2 linked regions of the Bacillus pumilus genome follow. The protein of the gene in region 1 interacts with the protein of each later gene in a pairwise test. Links are inferred from orthologs where the notes say so. Each region holds a gene or a part of one and is shown on either strand. Other genes may lie near its edges.

What was found.
Region 2: the proteins of ftsL (region 1) and GPS65_RS17040 interact in binary tests that used the Bacillus subtilis proteins (3 or more experiments, as listed by UniProt). The link is inferred for Bacillus pumilus from one-to-one orthologs.

Annotation. Positions count from the first base shown.
Region 1 is NZ_CP047089.1:1,919,278-1,926,079, forward strand. What follows is about bases 2,944-5,733. They hold ftsL (cell division protein FtsL), read right to left. Parts: upstream 4,618-5,733; coding sequence 4,270-4,617; downstream 2,944-4,269. Other genes in these bases: GPS65_RS09305 (penicillin-binding protein), read right to left, coding at 2,944-4,262; rsmH (16S rRNA (cytosine(1402)-N(4))-methyltransferase RsmH), read right to left, coding at 4,655-5,587; mraZ (division/cell wall cluster transcriptional repressor MraZ), read right to left, coding at 5,654-5,733. In the rest of the region: GPS65_RS09300 (stage V sporulation protein D), read right to left, coding at 66-1,985; more of GPS65_RS09305, read right to left, coding at 2,112-2,943; more of mraZ, read right to left, coding at 5,734-6,085; bacillithiol biosynthesis cysteine-adding enzyme BshC, read right to left, coding at 6,214-6,802. UniProt on the Bacillus subtilis protein: Essential cell division protein that may play a structural role. Probably involved in the regulation of the timing of cell division. Also required for sporulation.
Region 2 is NZ_CP047089.1:3,386,588-3,393,323, forward strand. Bases 3,368-6,091 are described here. They hold GPS65_RS17040 (FtsB family cell division protein), read left to right. Parts: upstream 3,368-4,404; coding sequence 4,405-4,779; downstream 4,780-6,091. Other genes in these bases: GPS65_RS17025 (RNA-binding S4 domain-containing protein), read left to right, coding at 3,368-3,368; yabP (sporulation protein YabP), read left to right, coding at 3,443-3,751; yabQ (spore cortex biosynthesis protein YabQ), read left to right, coding at 3,748-4,386; GPS65_RS17045 (S1 domain-containing RNA-binding protein), read left to right, coding at 4,862-5,260; spoIIE (stage II sporulation protein E), read left to right, coding at 5,813-6,091. In the rest of the region: GPS65_RS17015 (putative polysaccharide biosynthesis protein), read left to right, coding at 33-1,637; bifunctional methyltransferase/pyrophosphohydrolase YabN, read left to right, coding at 1,627-3,111; more of GPS65_RS17025, read left to right, coding at 3,108-3,367; more of spoIIE, read left to right, coding at 6,092-6,736. UniProt on the Bacillus subtilis protein: Required for vegetative and sporulation septum formation. Required for the activation of genes expressed under the control of the sporulation transcription factors sigma F and sigma E.

The sequences.
Region 1 (6,802 bases):
CTGTCCTTCTCTTTCAACAAAAAGAGGTAGCCAAATGAGTGCGGCTACCCTCTGTTTATTCTTTATTATTCATCGTTTAAGTATAATCTGATCGTCGAGCCTTCTTTGACCTTTGTCCCCGCAGCAGGTGATTGCTTCACTACCTTACTGCCAGTTCCTGAGGCATCGATCTTTAAGTTAATCAAGAGGGATTCAAGATCTGAAACAGATCCTCCTACAAGATTCGGTACTTCAATGGTTTTTGTGTCCAGCCACTGATACTTCTTTTCAATTTGGCCTTTTCTTTTTTTCACACCCATCTCAGGCAGGCTATCCCGCATAATATGACCAACAATTGGCGCGGCAACGGTACCACCAAATTGAATGGTGCCTTTTGGGTTATCCACAGCCACATAGACTACGATACTTGGGTCATCGGCAGGCGCAAAACCGATAAACGACACAATATGGTTATTCTCCATATACTTTCCGTCCTTTACCTTCTGGGCTGTTCCTGTTTTTCCGCCGACCCGATACCCTTCAACAAATGCATTTCGGCCAGTTCCTTGGGCGACTACACTTTCAAGTGCATACCTGATTTCTTTAGATGTTTCTGCTGAAATCACTTTCTTTTTGGCAATAGGCGATTGCTTTTTCACGACCTCTTTTGTGATTGGATCTATCCACTCTTTTGCAATATATGGCGTGTAAAGTGTCCCACCATTTACTGCAGCTGCTACTGCAGCCACTTGTTGAATCGGTGTAACAGAAACACCTTGACCAAAGGCCGTGGTCGCCTGCTCTACAGGACCTACACGATCAAGCGGGAACAAAATCCCACGCCCTTCTCCTTGAAGGTCAATTCCGGTTTTTTGGCCAAATCCGAAATTTTTGATATAAGAAAATAATTTTTCTTTACCCAGACGGTCTCCCAGCTCTACAAAGCCGGGGTTACAGGAATTTTGAACGACTTCCAAGAATGACTGCGATCCATGTCCGCCTTTTTTCCAGCACCTAAGCCTTGCACCATCAACTGTCACAGATCCGCTGTCAAAAAATGAATCACGTTTTAAATTAACTTTCTTCTCTTCTAATGCTGCTGCAAGTGTAATAATTTTAAATGTTGAACCCGGCTCATATGTGCTCCACACCGGTAGATTTCGGTTGAACACTTTTGAATCAACTGATTGATAATCAGCTGGATCAAAATCTGGTCTGCTCGACATTCCGAGCACTTCACCATTTTTCGGATTCATCGCAATCGCAATCATACCATCAGGATTATACTTTGCCTGCGCGTTGTCTAATTCCCGTTCTATGATAGTTTGTACTTTTGCATCGACTGTCAATTTCATATCAAGACCATCTTTAGGGGGTGTATAATCATCTGCTTCATCTGGCATTTTTTGCCCTTTTGCATCAGAATAAAATTTCACAGAGCCTTTTTCACCTTTTAGGTCGTCATCATAGTAGGCTTCAAGCCCTAGTAAGCCTTGATTATCGATGCCAGCAAAACCAAGTACATGTGAAAGAAAGCTGCCAAACGGATAATGTCTGATGCTGTCTTCTGCTACATACACACCTTCTAAATCAAGCTCTCTCACTTCTTTTGCTTTTTCATGTGATACCTTTCTGCCCTCAGGTGAAATTCGTTCTATTGATGTTTTCTTCGTGACGTGTTTGTACGCTTTCTCTTCAGACATATTCAGCACTGCTGCTAATTTCTTACTTGTTTCTGCAGGATCTTTAATTTGCCGAGGGACAACTAAAATAGATGGAGCACTTTTGTTCGTCGCAAGCTCTACTCCATTCCGGTCCAAGATATCTCCTCGTTCCGGTTCGAATGGAAGGTTTCTACTCCATGAATCTTTTGCTAAGCTTGTCAGCTTCTCGCCCATAATAAACTGCACATATCCTAATCTAGTATCTATGATGAAAAAAATGATCACCCCAAACAGCAGCACGAAAAGCAATCGTTTTCTCACTGTTACACTCGACACTCGCACGCCCGGTTCACTCCTTACATATGGCTTATTTTCATCATATGCAGGCCCGTCCTTTTGTAGAACGCTCCTTGATATTCTGCTGGAGCAACAGAAAAAAACCTAGCAAGTGATTTGCTAGGTTTCAAGTTAATTTGGACTTTTAAATGTCACAGTGACGACTTTGTCTGAAATCTCTGCTCCACTTTTGACACTTTGTTTCACAGCATATCCTTGTCCATTTGTTTCTATATGCACACCGGCAATCGAAGCATATTGAAGGACTTCCCTTCTGGACCAGCCTGTCATATCAGGCATCTTAATGGTTTTACCTGCTGTTTTCAAGAACACTTTCTGGCTTTCAGAGAATTCAGAGCCGGCACTCGGCCACTGGCGTTTAATGGAGAGCCCGTCGCCGATGACAACAGGCGTTAAGTTTTTCTTTTTGGCTTCTGTTTCTGCCTGCTTCACTTCTAAATCCAGGTATGAAGGCATCGTTTCTTGTTTCACTTTTTCTTCGCCTGATTTTTTATCGTCTGTTTTTGTTGGTGCAATATTTAAATATAGCAAACTATTTTTCATGACAGGGTTAAAGATTTGAGAAACCGGAGCCGACCCCGTTTCTGTTTCAGACAGCTGCGGCTGCTGAACAGCCACATACACAAGTAGCTTCGGATCATCTTTTGGCGCCATTCCCATAAATGAAAAGACATAATCGTTTCGTCCTTGGAGGTAACCGCCGGCACCACCAATTTGCCCCGTTCCTGTTTTCCCAGCAACGTCGAAGCCTTTGATTTGGTAAGGCTGACCTGTTCCAATTTTTGAAGAAACAACCTCACCTAAAATGTCACGGACTTGCTTCGCTGTATCAGATGAAATTGGTTTTCCTGCTGCTGTTGGTTCGTGCTGCAAAATCGTTTTGTTTGTGTTCGGGTCTGTAATATGGTCAATGACATATGGCTTCATCATTGTTCCGCCATTTGCTATCGCTGTGGCTGCTTCAATTTGTTGAATCGGTGTGATAGCTGATGCTTGACCATAAGCAGTCGATGCTTTGTCATATTCATATCTATAATTGATTTTGCTAGACGCCTCGTTCGGCAAATCAATCCCCGTTTTGTCATAGAAATGGAACTTCTGCAAATATTGTTCGTAGCGTGTGAAGCCTAGTTTTTCTTTTGCGAGCTTTGCAAAGGCCACGTTTGATGAGCGAAGAACCCCTTGATGAAAATCAATTTTGCCCCAGCCATTTCCATTGTTGTGGTCTCTTACAAGTCCGCCGCCTACTTTATAAGTACCAGATTGATATTTATCATTGCCTTGGTAGACCCCTTCTTGGATCGCCGCAGCTAAGGTAAAGATCTTCATCGTTGAACCTGGTTCAAACGCATATGAAATCACATCATTGTTATAATTCGTAATGTCTAGTTCATTTAAATTAAAGCTTGGTCGCTGTCCCATTGCGAGAACCTTTCCAGTTTTCGGATCAACGACTGTAGCAATGATTTTCTTCGGCTTATACTTTTTGGCAACCTGTGTCATACTTTCTTCAAGAAACGCTTGTATTTTCTGATCAATGGTCAGCGTGACATTTTTCCCGTCTTTCGGTGCGACAATGTCTTCTTTACTATTCGGTAAGGCCCATCCGCTTCTGTCACTGTTATATGTCACATAGCCGTCTTTTTCTTTTAAATATTTGTTCAGTGCCTTCTCAAGTCCCATTGCACCTGACATGTCCTTTGTCGCCTCATTTAATCTGGCGTAACCGATGAGGTTAGAGGCAAACATGCCGTTTGGATAATAGCGCTTCGTGTCTTTTTCAAAAGCAATACCTGGAAGTTTTAGCTTTTCAATTTTTTCCTTCGTTGAAAAACTAATATCCTTCCCCGCTTTACCAAACTCCACTTGGAATGCATCTTTTGTATTGAGACGCTTTAAAATTTCGCTTTCGCTCATATCGATGACTTTTGAGAGCTCTTTTGCCGTCTTTTCTTTATCGACGACATGCATTGGATGCTTAAGATCCACTGTCATTTTCTTGCTCATGACCGCAATGAGTTTATACACAGATGTATCCTCAGCGATCACATTTCCATTCCGGTCTAAAATAGATCCCCTTTTGGCTTCAAGTGTTTTCTTCGATTGATATTGTTCATTTGCCTTAGCGGCTAATACTTGTCCATCAACCGTTCCAGTAATTTGAATATAGATAAAACGTGCTAGGATGATAAAGAAAAACAGGGCGAAGCAAATACTTGCAATTGCCGCGCCTCTGTTCATCATTTTATTCTTTTTAGGCATCGCCATGTTAATCGACCTTCTTAACATCTTTCGATATGCTTAAGCCTGCTTTTTTTGCAGCTTCGATGATTCTTTCTGGTTCACTCAGCAAGTCTTTTTCCTTTTGTAACTCAGTGATTTTCTTCGATTCTAAAGATACTTGCTGTTCTAGCTTCTGCACTTCGATATTGGCATGATAGACAGCAAAAGCTTTAGAAATGATGAGAATCGAGCTGCACATAAGAGCCATGACAAACATGACAAGTAAGATTTTTTCACCAAGTGTGATAGAACCTCTTCTTTTAATGACAACCGATTGGCCTTGCTGCTCTGTTTGATGTTGCTTCACTTCTCTTTGATAAGCCAAATTACTCATAAGAAACCTCCTTTTTATCATCATCTATGGTGTCGTTTTACTTTTTTTCTGCAATTCGGAGCTTCGCTGAACGGGCACGGTTGTTATGTTCCAGCTCTTGTTCTGATGCAACGATCGGTTTTCTCGTGATCAGCTTCAGCTTTGGTTCAAGTCCTTCTGGAATCACTGGTAGTCCGTGCGGAAGTTCTGGAAGAGAAGACATTTCTCTAAATGTACTTTTACAAATCCGGTCTTCAAGTGAATGGAATGTAATGACAGAAATTCTCCCCTTCGGATTGAGTAACTCTATTGCTTGTTCTAGTGCTTCTTCAAATACTTTCAATTCATCATTTACGGCAATTCGGATCGCTTGAAACACTCTTTTCGCTGGATGTCCGCCAGTTCGTCTTGCAGGTGCCGGAATTCCTTCTTTGATGATGTCGACAAGCTCACCCGTTGTTTCAATTGGCGCTTTTTTTCTTGCTTCTTCAATTTTGCGTGCGATTTGCTTGCTGAACTTTTCTTCCCCATATTTGTAGAAAATCCGAACTAGATCTTCAAATGGCCATTCATTGACCACTTTTTTTGCCGACAATGCGGCTGATTGATCCATTCGCATGTCAAGAGGTGCATCATGATGATAACTAAAGCCTCTCTCTGGTGTGTCGAGCTGAGGAGATGATACCCCAAGATCAAAAATCACACCATCTACGCTTGTAATACCTTGTTCATTCAGACGTTCTTTTAAATATCGGAAGTTGCTTTTTATGAAAAGAATGTTCGCTTTAGAACCCGCGAGCTTCTCTCGTGCATGATCCAGTGCAGCATCGTCTTGGTCAAAACCAATCAATGTACCTTTTTCTGATAATTGAGATAGTAAATATGAGCTATGACCTGCTCCGCCTAGCGTGCAGTCCACATATGTACCGTCTTCTTTTACGTTTAAACCGTCAACTGTTTCTTTTAATAATACTGTCTCATGTTGAAACATGATGTTATGGTCCCACCTTTTTCAAATAGAAATGAATGTGTAGAAAGCTTGCTGCACAAGGGATTATTATATATCAAATCCAATCATGTTTTCAGCAATTTCAGCAAAAGAATCTTCTTGCTCTTCTGTATATTGTTCCCAGATCGACTTACTCCACAACTCAATTCGATTTGAAACGCCGATGACCACACATTCTTTTTCGAGTTTTGCATATTGGAGTAGGTTTGATGCGATGTTAATACGCCCCTGCTTGTCCAGATCGCATTCGACTGCGCCAGAGAAGAAGAACCGGGTAAACGCACGTGCATCTTTTTTCGTTAGCGGTAGTGCTTTGAGTTTCTCTTCGATTAGTTTCCACTCACTCATAGGGTAGCCAAATAAACATTGATCAAGCCCTCTCGTCAGCACAAACTGTTCTCCGAGACCGTCTCTAAATTTAGCAGGGATGATCATGCGCCCTTTTGTATCAATCGTATGTTGGTATTCACCCATGAACATGATAATCAGAGCCCCACTTTCTCACCCTTACTCTCCACTATCCACCACTTCTCTCCACAAAACTTATTCTACACTGTTTCTCCATAAAAAAAAACCCTGAACTAGTCAGGGTTCATTAAAACTTTATTTCAAAGTTTGACAATTTGTTGCTTGTTTTGAAATGAAAATGGCAGATTTTTGAACGTTTTGAAGAATTCTGGACCATATTTGTTTAAAAAGTACATGATGTTCCAAATTCTTTCTTGTGGGGCATCTAGTGGTTTTAAACTATTTTCAATCCGTTCAAAGTCCCGAAGGATATATCCTTCCTTCTCTTCCACACGCTGCGCAACCTTTTGATACACAAATTGAAGCTGGTCTTCAATAAATTTGGCATTTTTATCTAGCAGCTGCTCGAAGTTTGGTTCAATCTCCAGTGCTTCTTGTCTCATCACGCCATGAGCATTAGCCAATTCACGTTTGGCATGTTCAACCGCTTGAACAAAGCTGTCTGGAAGGCTTTGCTGAAAGTGAGCGTCTTTCTTTTCTTTTACTCCATTTGTGAGCACTTCTTCTACCGACAGTTCTCTAACTGGCAGTTTCTTGTCGATGTGTCTTTCAAGAATGGTCACATGCAGTCTCGGAAGAACAGGCGCCATCTTTAATTGAAAATGCTCAAAGATTCCTTTCAGCTCTCCCCAATAGTTAACCTCACCGTGTCCTGCCATAAAAGCAAGT
Region 2 (6,736 bases), 1.5 Mb from region 1 along the record:
TAACTGTAGATCTATTTTTAAAGGAGTCATCCATGAAAAATACTGTGAATCAGCCGCATTGGCTTTTCCAGGGTGCGGTGATTTTGACCATCGCAGGCTTGTTATCAAAGGTACTAAGTGCCGTTTATCGTGTTCCGTTCCAGAACATCGTAGGAGACACTGGGTTTTATATTTATCAGCAAGTGTACCCTTTCCTTGGTATTGCGATCATGCTTGGCACCACAGGGTTTCCTGTCATGGTGTCCAAGCTTTTGAGTGAGTATGGGGAAGAGGATCGACGGATCATTTCAAGGGTATCCTTGGTCTATATCACTTTACTGAGCCTTGTCTTATTTCTTTGTCTTTACATAGGAGCAGGCAGAATTGCGAGCCTTATGGCGGACAGTCAATTAATTTTGCTCATCCAGATGAGTGCTTTTGTGTTTCTATTTCTGCCGCTCACTGTGATGCTGAGGGGCGTTTTTCAGAGTGACGGTATGATGCTTCCAACGGCTGTTTCTCAATTAGTGGAGCAGCTCATCAGGGTAGGCGTTCTGCTTGTTTTATCCTTTTATTTCGTGAGACACGGCTATTCGCTTTATGAAACAGGGGCGGGTGCGGTCTTCTCCTCCATAGCCGGAAGTGCGGCCTCGCTTATCCTGCTTCTTTTTCTTTGGCTCACTTACCGAAAACAGTCTTCTGCACCTATGACAGTCAAGCAGACTACACTTCGGAAAAAGGATGTTTTGAAGAGTTTGATACTGTATACATTCACGATTTGTGTCAGCGGACTACTCATTTTATGGATGCAAATGATTGATGCCTTTCATCTGTATGCGCTGCTACGCAGTGAGGGTCTGAGTGAAGCCGCGGCAAAGGCGGCAAAAGGTGTATATGACCGAGGGCAGCCGTTTTTACAGCTAGGGACGGTGTTTGCCATTAGCATTGGAACCTCTCTTGTGCCATTTTTATCTGCTGCCATGAGGAATGGAGAGCATGAAGCGATCAGGCAAAAAGTACGGACATCGTTTAAGACTACATCGGTTTTAGGGATTGGTTCAGCAGTTGGGCTGATGTGTATTCTTTCGTCAGTCAACATCATGCTTTTTCGTAATGATTTAGGTACCGATGCGCTGCAAATTTTCTGTATTTCCATCGCATTTACTTCGATTGCGATTACGCAAGCAGCTTTACTTCAAGGTCTCGGGCATACTGTGTATCCGGCTGTTGTGGTGCTTCTCAGTGTACTGGTGAAATGGATACTCACACTTGTACTTGTGCCGCTATTAGGCATCTACGGTGCGGCATGGTCAACTGTGTGTGGTTTCCTCGCTGCCGCTCTGCTCAATGCCTTTTATTTGAGGCACAAAGGATGGATTTCGTTGAGAGAGCTGTTCCCAGTGAGAATTCTTTTATCGGCCGCTTTCATGGCCATCGTCTTAATAGGGTATCAGGCACTGTTTTCTTGGGTCATTCCCTTTGAAAAACGTCCTTTTTCCGTTTTAGAGAGCCTGACGTCAGTTTTTATTGGTGGTTTCGCCTTTTTATATAGTATTCTTAAGCTAGAAGTATTTACGGACGAGGAATGGAGACTCATTCCATTAGGAGAAAAGATTTTATATTTTAAACAGATGAGAGGGAATCAAAATGGCAGGTAAGATTACCGTCGTCGGTCTTGGGGCAGGCGACATGGATCAGCTGACGCTCGGTGCATACAAGCAGCTGAAGCAGGCGAAAGAAGTATTTATGAGAACGCAGGACCACCCGCTTACCGCAGAGTTGATGCAGGAGGTCCCGTCACTGACCTTTTTTGATGAGATTTATGAAAAGCACGATCAGTTTGATGCGGTCTATCAGGAAATCACAGAAATTTTATTTAAAGAGGCAGCGGAAAAGGAGATTGTGTACGCAGTACCAGGTCATCCATTTGTCGCAGAAAAGACTGTTCAGCTATTAGTTTCTCAGCAGCAAGAGCGTGGGATTGAGGTGTCTGTTGCTGGTGGACAAAGCTTTTTGGATGCGACGTTTAATTCCTTGCAGATCGACCCAATCGAGGGATTGCAATTCGTTGATGCAGGAGATATGAGAGCGGACGATCTCAAATTGACCCAGCATGTCCTCATTTGTCAGGTATATGATCAGATCACTGCTTCGAATGTGAAACTCACGCTGATGGAAAAGCTTCCTGATGATTATGAAGTCTATATAGTAACTGCGGCTGGAAGCAGCCTGGAACAGATTACTGCCGTTCCTTTATTTGAACTTGATCGAGATGTGTCGATAAATAACTTAACGAGTGTTTATGTACCTCCGATTCAAGATGAAAAGCTGCTTTACAAACAATTTGACACCTTCCGTGACGTCATCCGTACATTAAGAGGTCCGGGCGGCTGTCCATGGGATCAAAAACAAACCAATGAGTCACTTAAACCCTATTTAATTGAAGAATGCTATGAACTGCTTGAAGCGATAGATGAAGATGATCCAGACCATATGGTGGAGGAGCTCGGAGATGTGATGCTACAGGTGTTACTTCATGCTCAAATCGGTGAAGATGATGGCTTTTTCTCCATTGATGATGTCATCCAGCATGTCACAGAGAAAATGATTCGTAGACATCCCCATGTGTTTGGTGACACAAATGTGTCTGAAGCAGAAGACGTGGTCGTCAACTGGGAAAAAATCAAGCAGTTGGAGAAGCCGGAGCGGGCAGCCTCTATGTTGCAATCCATCCCTGCGACGCTTCCAGCATTAACGAAGGCATATAAGCTTCAAAAAAAAGCCGCCAAAGTAGGCTTTGATTGGACAGACGTGAACGATATTTGGAACAAATACGAAGAAGAAAAGCAGGAATTTCTCGTTGAAGTGGCAGAGAAGCCGGACGAAAGTGCAACGAAGCAGATGACAGATGAATTTGGAGATCTTTTGTTTGTTCTCGTCAACATTGGAAGGTTCTATCAGCTAGAGCCTGAAACGGCGCTCGCTTCCGCCAACACAAAATTCATGCGACGCTTTCAGCATATTGAACAAAAAGCAAAGGACATGGGACGTTCATTAGAAGAATTAACAATAGAGGAAATGGACGATCTATGGAACGATGCCAAACGTATAGAAAGAGGTGATCATACATGAGATTAGATAAATTTTTAAAAGTGTCCCGTTTAATTAAAAGAAGAACATTGGCAAAAGAAGTCGCTGATCAAGGCAGAATTTCTATTAACGGCACACAGGCGAAAGCCAGCTCTGACGTGAAAGAAGGAGACGAGCTTAAAATCCGTTTTGGTCAAAAGCTCGTGACGGTGCAAGTCAACGAGTTAAAGGACACAACGAAAAAAGAAGAAGCTGCTGGCATGTATACTGTGCTAAAAGAAGAAAAAACAGCAGAATAGGGCTTGTTCTAAATGATCCTCCTGTCACATACAATGCAGTAACAATGCAAGTATGAGATATGGGGGATGTATAAATGAATCAATATTATAATCAACCTCAAGGCACGAAGCTGTCATCAGAAGCAGAACACAATATCACAATGCGAAACAGAAAGCATTTAGATATTACCGGTGTCAAACAGGTGGAAAGCTTCGATAATGAAGAATTTCTGCTTGAGACGGTCATGGGGATTCTCGCGATTCGTGGAGAAAATCTGCAAATGAAAAACCTAGATGTCGAAAAAGGCGTTGTGTCGATTAAAGGACGTGTCTTTGACTTAATTTATGTAGATGAGCAGCACGGGGAGAAAGCTAAAGGATTTTTTAGCAAGCTGTTTAAATGACGCTGACAGTCCAGTTTTATACGATGCTTTCGATGGTAGCGATGGGCATCTGGCTGGGCGCATCGCTTGATACGTACAAGCTGTTTGTGAATCGGGAAAAGACAGCAAAATGGCTTTTGATCATACACGATCTCCTTTTTTGGCTCGTACAGGGTCTCTTATTCTTTTATGTTCTGCTGCTGACAAATGAAGGAGAATTCAGGGTTTATATCTTTCTAGCCGTTGCACTAGGTTTCTCGATGTATCAGGCATTGATGAAACAGCTGTATATGAACATTCTCAAGTTTCTGGTGATGTGTGTGTATCAGGCCGTTCTCATTCTGAAACGGCTGGTCATGTCCATCGTCTTCCAGCCAATTCGCTGGCTGATTTCCTTCATCATAAGTGCTATTATGTTCTTGCTCCACTTGCTCTTACGTCTTGTTCATTTTACGTTTCGGCTCGTGTGGAAGGTGCTGTCCATTGTCTGTTATCCGCTCATCTGGTTACTCAATGTGACCATTATTCATCGGATTCCCGAAAAATGGCGAACATCAATGAGATTGTTTTTCTCTAAAGGAGCAGGAATTTTACAAGGGACCAAGAAATTATCTGGTACCATCAAAACGAAATGGAAACAATTCTGGACAAAGTAAGAGAGGAGGCCTTCAACCTTGAACAAGAGAAAAAGAAATATCGCACAAATTCAAAATGATTACCAAAAACAAATGGAACAGCAAGCACAGCGCTTAAAACGCAAACGCCGTGGACTCCTTAGAAGGCTTACCGTGTTTGGTGTGATTGCGCTCATGTTTGTTGTCTTGGTGATAAGTGCCCTCTGGTCGCAATCGTCCTCATTAAAGGAAAAAGAAGAGAAGAAGGTTGCGCTTGAAAAAGAATTGAAGCAATTACAAACAAAGCAGGAAGATATTTCTGATGAAATTAAAAAGCTGAAAAGCAAAGAATACGTACTCGAACTGGCACGACGGGACTATTATATGTCCAAAAAAGGCGAAAAAATCTTTGATGTGGGCAATAAGAGCGATTAGCCTTGTTGACACTTAAAATTCAGTTTATGTATAATTGAACAAATGAGATTTTTTTATAAGTCTAAGGAGGAGCACTTTTTTTATGTCGATTGAAGTTGGCAGCAAGTTACAAGGGAAAGTTACGGGCATTACAAATTTTGGAGCTTTTGTGGAGTTGCCAGGCGGTTCAACTGGTCTCGTTCATATCAGTGAGGTAGCCGATAACTATGTAAAAGATATTAATGAGCATTTAAAAGTCGGTGAACAAGTTGAAGTGAAAGTGATTAACGTTGAAAAAGACGGTAAAATCGGCTTGTCCATTAAAAAAGCAAAAGATCGTCCTCAACAACAACAATCAAGACCAAGCAGAAATGATTTCCGTCCGAAGGAATCGTTTGAGCAAAAAATGAACAAATTCTTAAAAGATAGTGAAGACCGCTTAACATCTTTAAAACGTAACACGGAATCAAAACGTGGGGGACGCGGAGCAAGAAGAGGTTAACTTGTTGCTGCTTTCTATATATCTTTCACAACAAAGCACCTGCTGTCCGCAGGTGTTTTTTTCTTAATTCATCCGACATTTTTTGAGATTTCGCCATTTAATTTAAAACTTCCTATTGACGGACAAGCGATTCCTTTGTATTATATATCTTGTGCTTCTTAGCGCATTTTTATTATGGCGGTGTAGCTCAGCTGGCTAGAGCGTACGGTTCATACCCGTGAGGTCGGGGGTTCGATCCCCTCCGCCGCTATCCTTTTGTTTAGAACATAAAAGCAAGGCCCGTTGGTCAAGCGGTTAAGACACCGCCCTTTCACGGCGGTAACACGGGTTCGAATCCCGTACGGGTCATCGTCGAAAACAGCTTTCTTTAGGAAAGCTGTTTTTTTGTGTCTTCGTAAAATTCTGATGAAAGACATCGACTTTCATGAAAGTATGCCTCTTTGACGAATAAAGCGTCGAACGTTTTATGGAAACGACAACTTCTTTTGACAAAATTTCTTTTTCACCTTCGCTATAATGACAAGCAACGAATATCAGGTGGGGGATGAAAAGATGGAAAAACTAGAAAGAAGAACTGATTTAACAGGAGCGGGGTTTGAAAGAATCAGTGCAGGGTTAAAGAAGATGAAAAACCTGTTTCTTCATCATACGCATTCTCTTTTTTTCTATAAAGGGTTTATTTATGTCGTTCTAGGCTTTTTATTAGGACGAGCCTTTATATTATCTGAAATCATGCCATTTGCTCTGCCTTTCTTTGGGTCCATGCTGCTTATCAAAAGAGACAAGGCCCTGCTTGCTTGTCTCGCTTTACTTGCTGGAGCCATGACGATATCACCTCAAAATGCATTGTTTGTGTTTGCATCGCTGATCGTCTTCCTCCTTATGTCCAAGGTGGTTTCTTTCATCATCAAAGATCCAGTGAAAACATTGCCGGTTGTCATTGTACTGTCAATGCTGATCACCAGAGGAGCATTTGTTTACCTAGAGCAAGGTGCTGTGCAAAGCTACGATTACGTTATGGCGGGTGTCGAGGCAGGACTTGCCTTCATTTTGACACTGATTTTCCTTCAAAGCCTGCCGATTTTTACAGTCAGGAAAATCAAACACTCCTTAAAGGTTGAAGAAATTATTTGTTTTATGATTTTGATTGCCTCAGTTTTAACAGGTCTGGCGGGGATCACATTTCAAGGAATGCAGGCAGAACATATTTTGTCACGATATGTAGTATTGAGCTTTGCCTTTATTGGAGGAGCAAGTATTGGTTGTACAGTTGGTGTCGTGACTGGATTAATTCTCGGTCTCGCTAACATCGGAAACCTTTATCAAATGAGTCTTCTTGCCTTTTCAGGTTTATTAGGGGGATTGCTGAAAGAGGGGAAGAAAGCAGGCGCAGCCATTGGCTTAATTGTGGGCTCCTTACTGATTTCATTGTACGGAGAAGGATCAGCAGGACTCATGACGACGCTATATGAATCG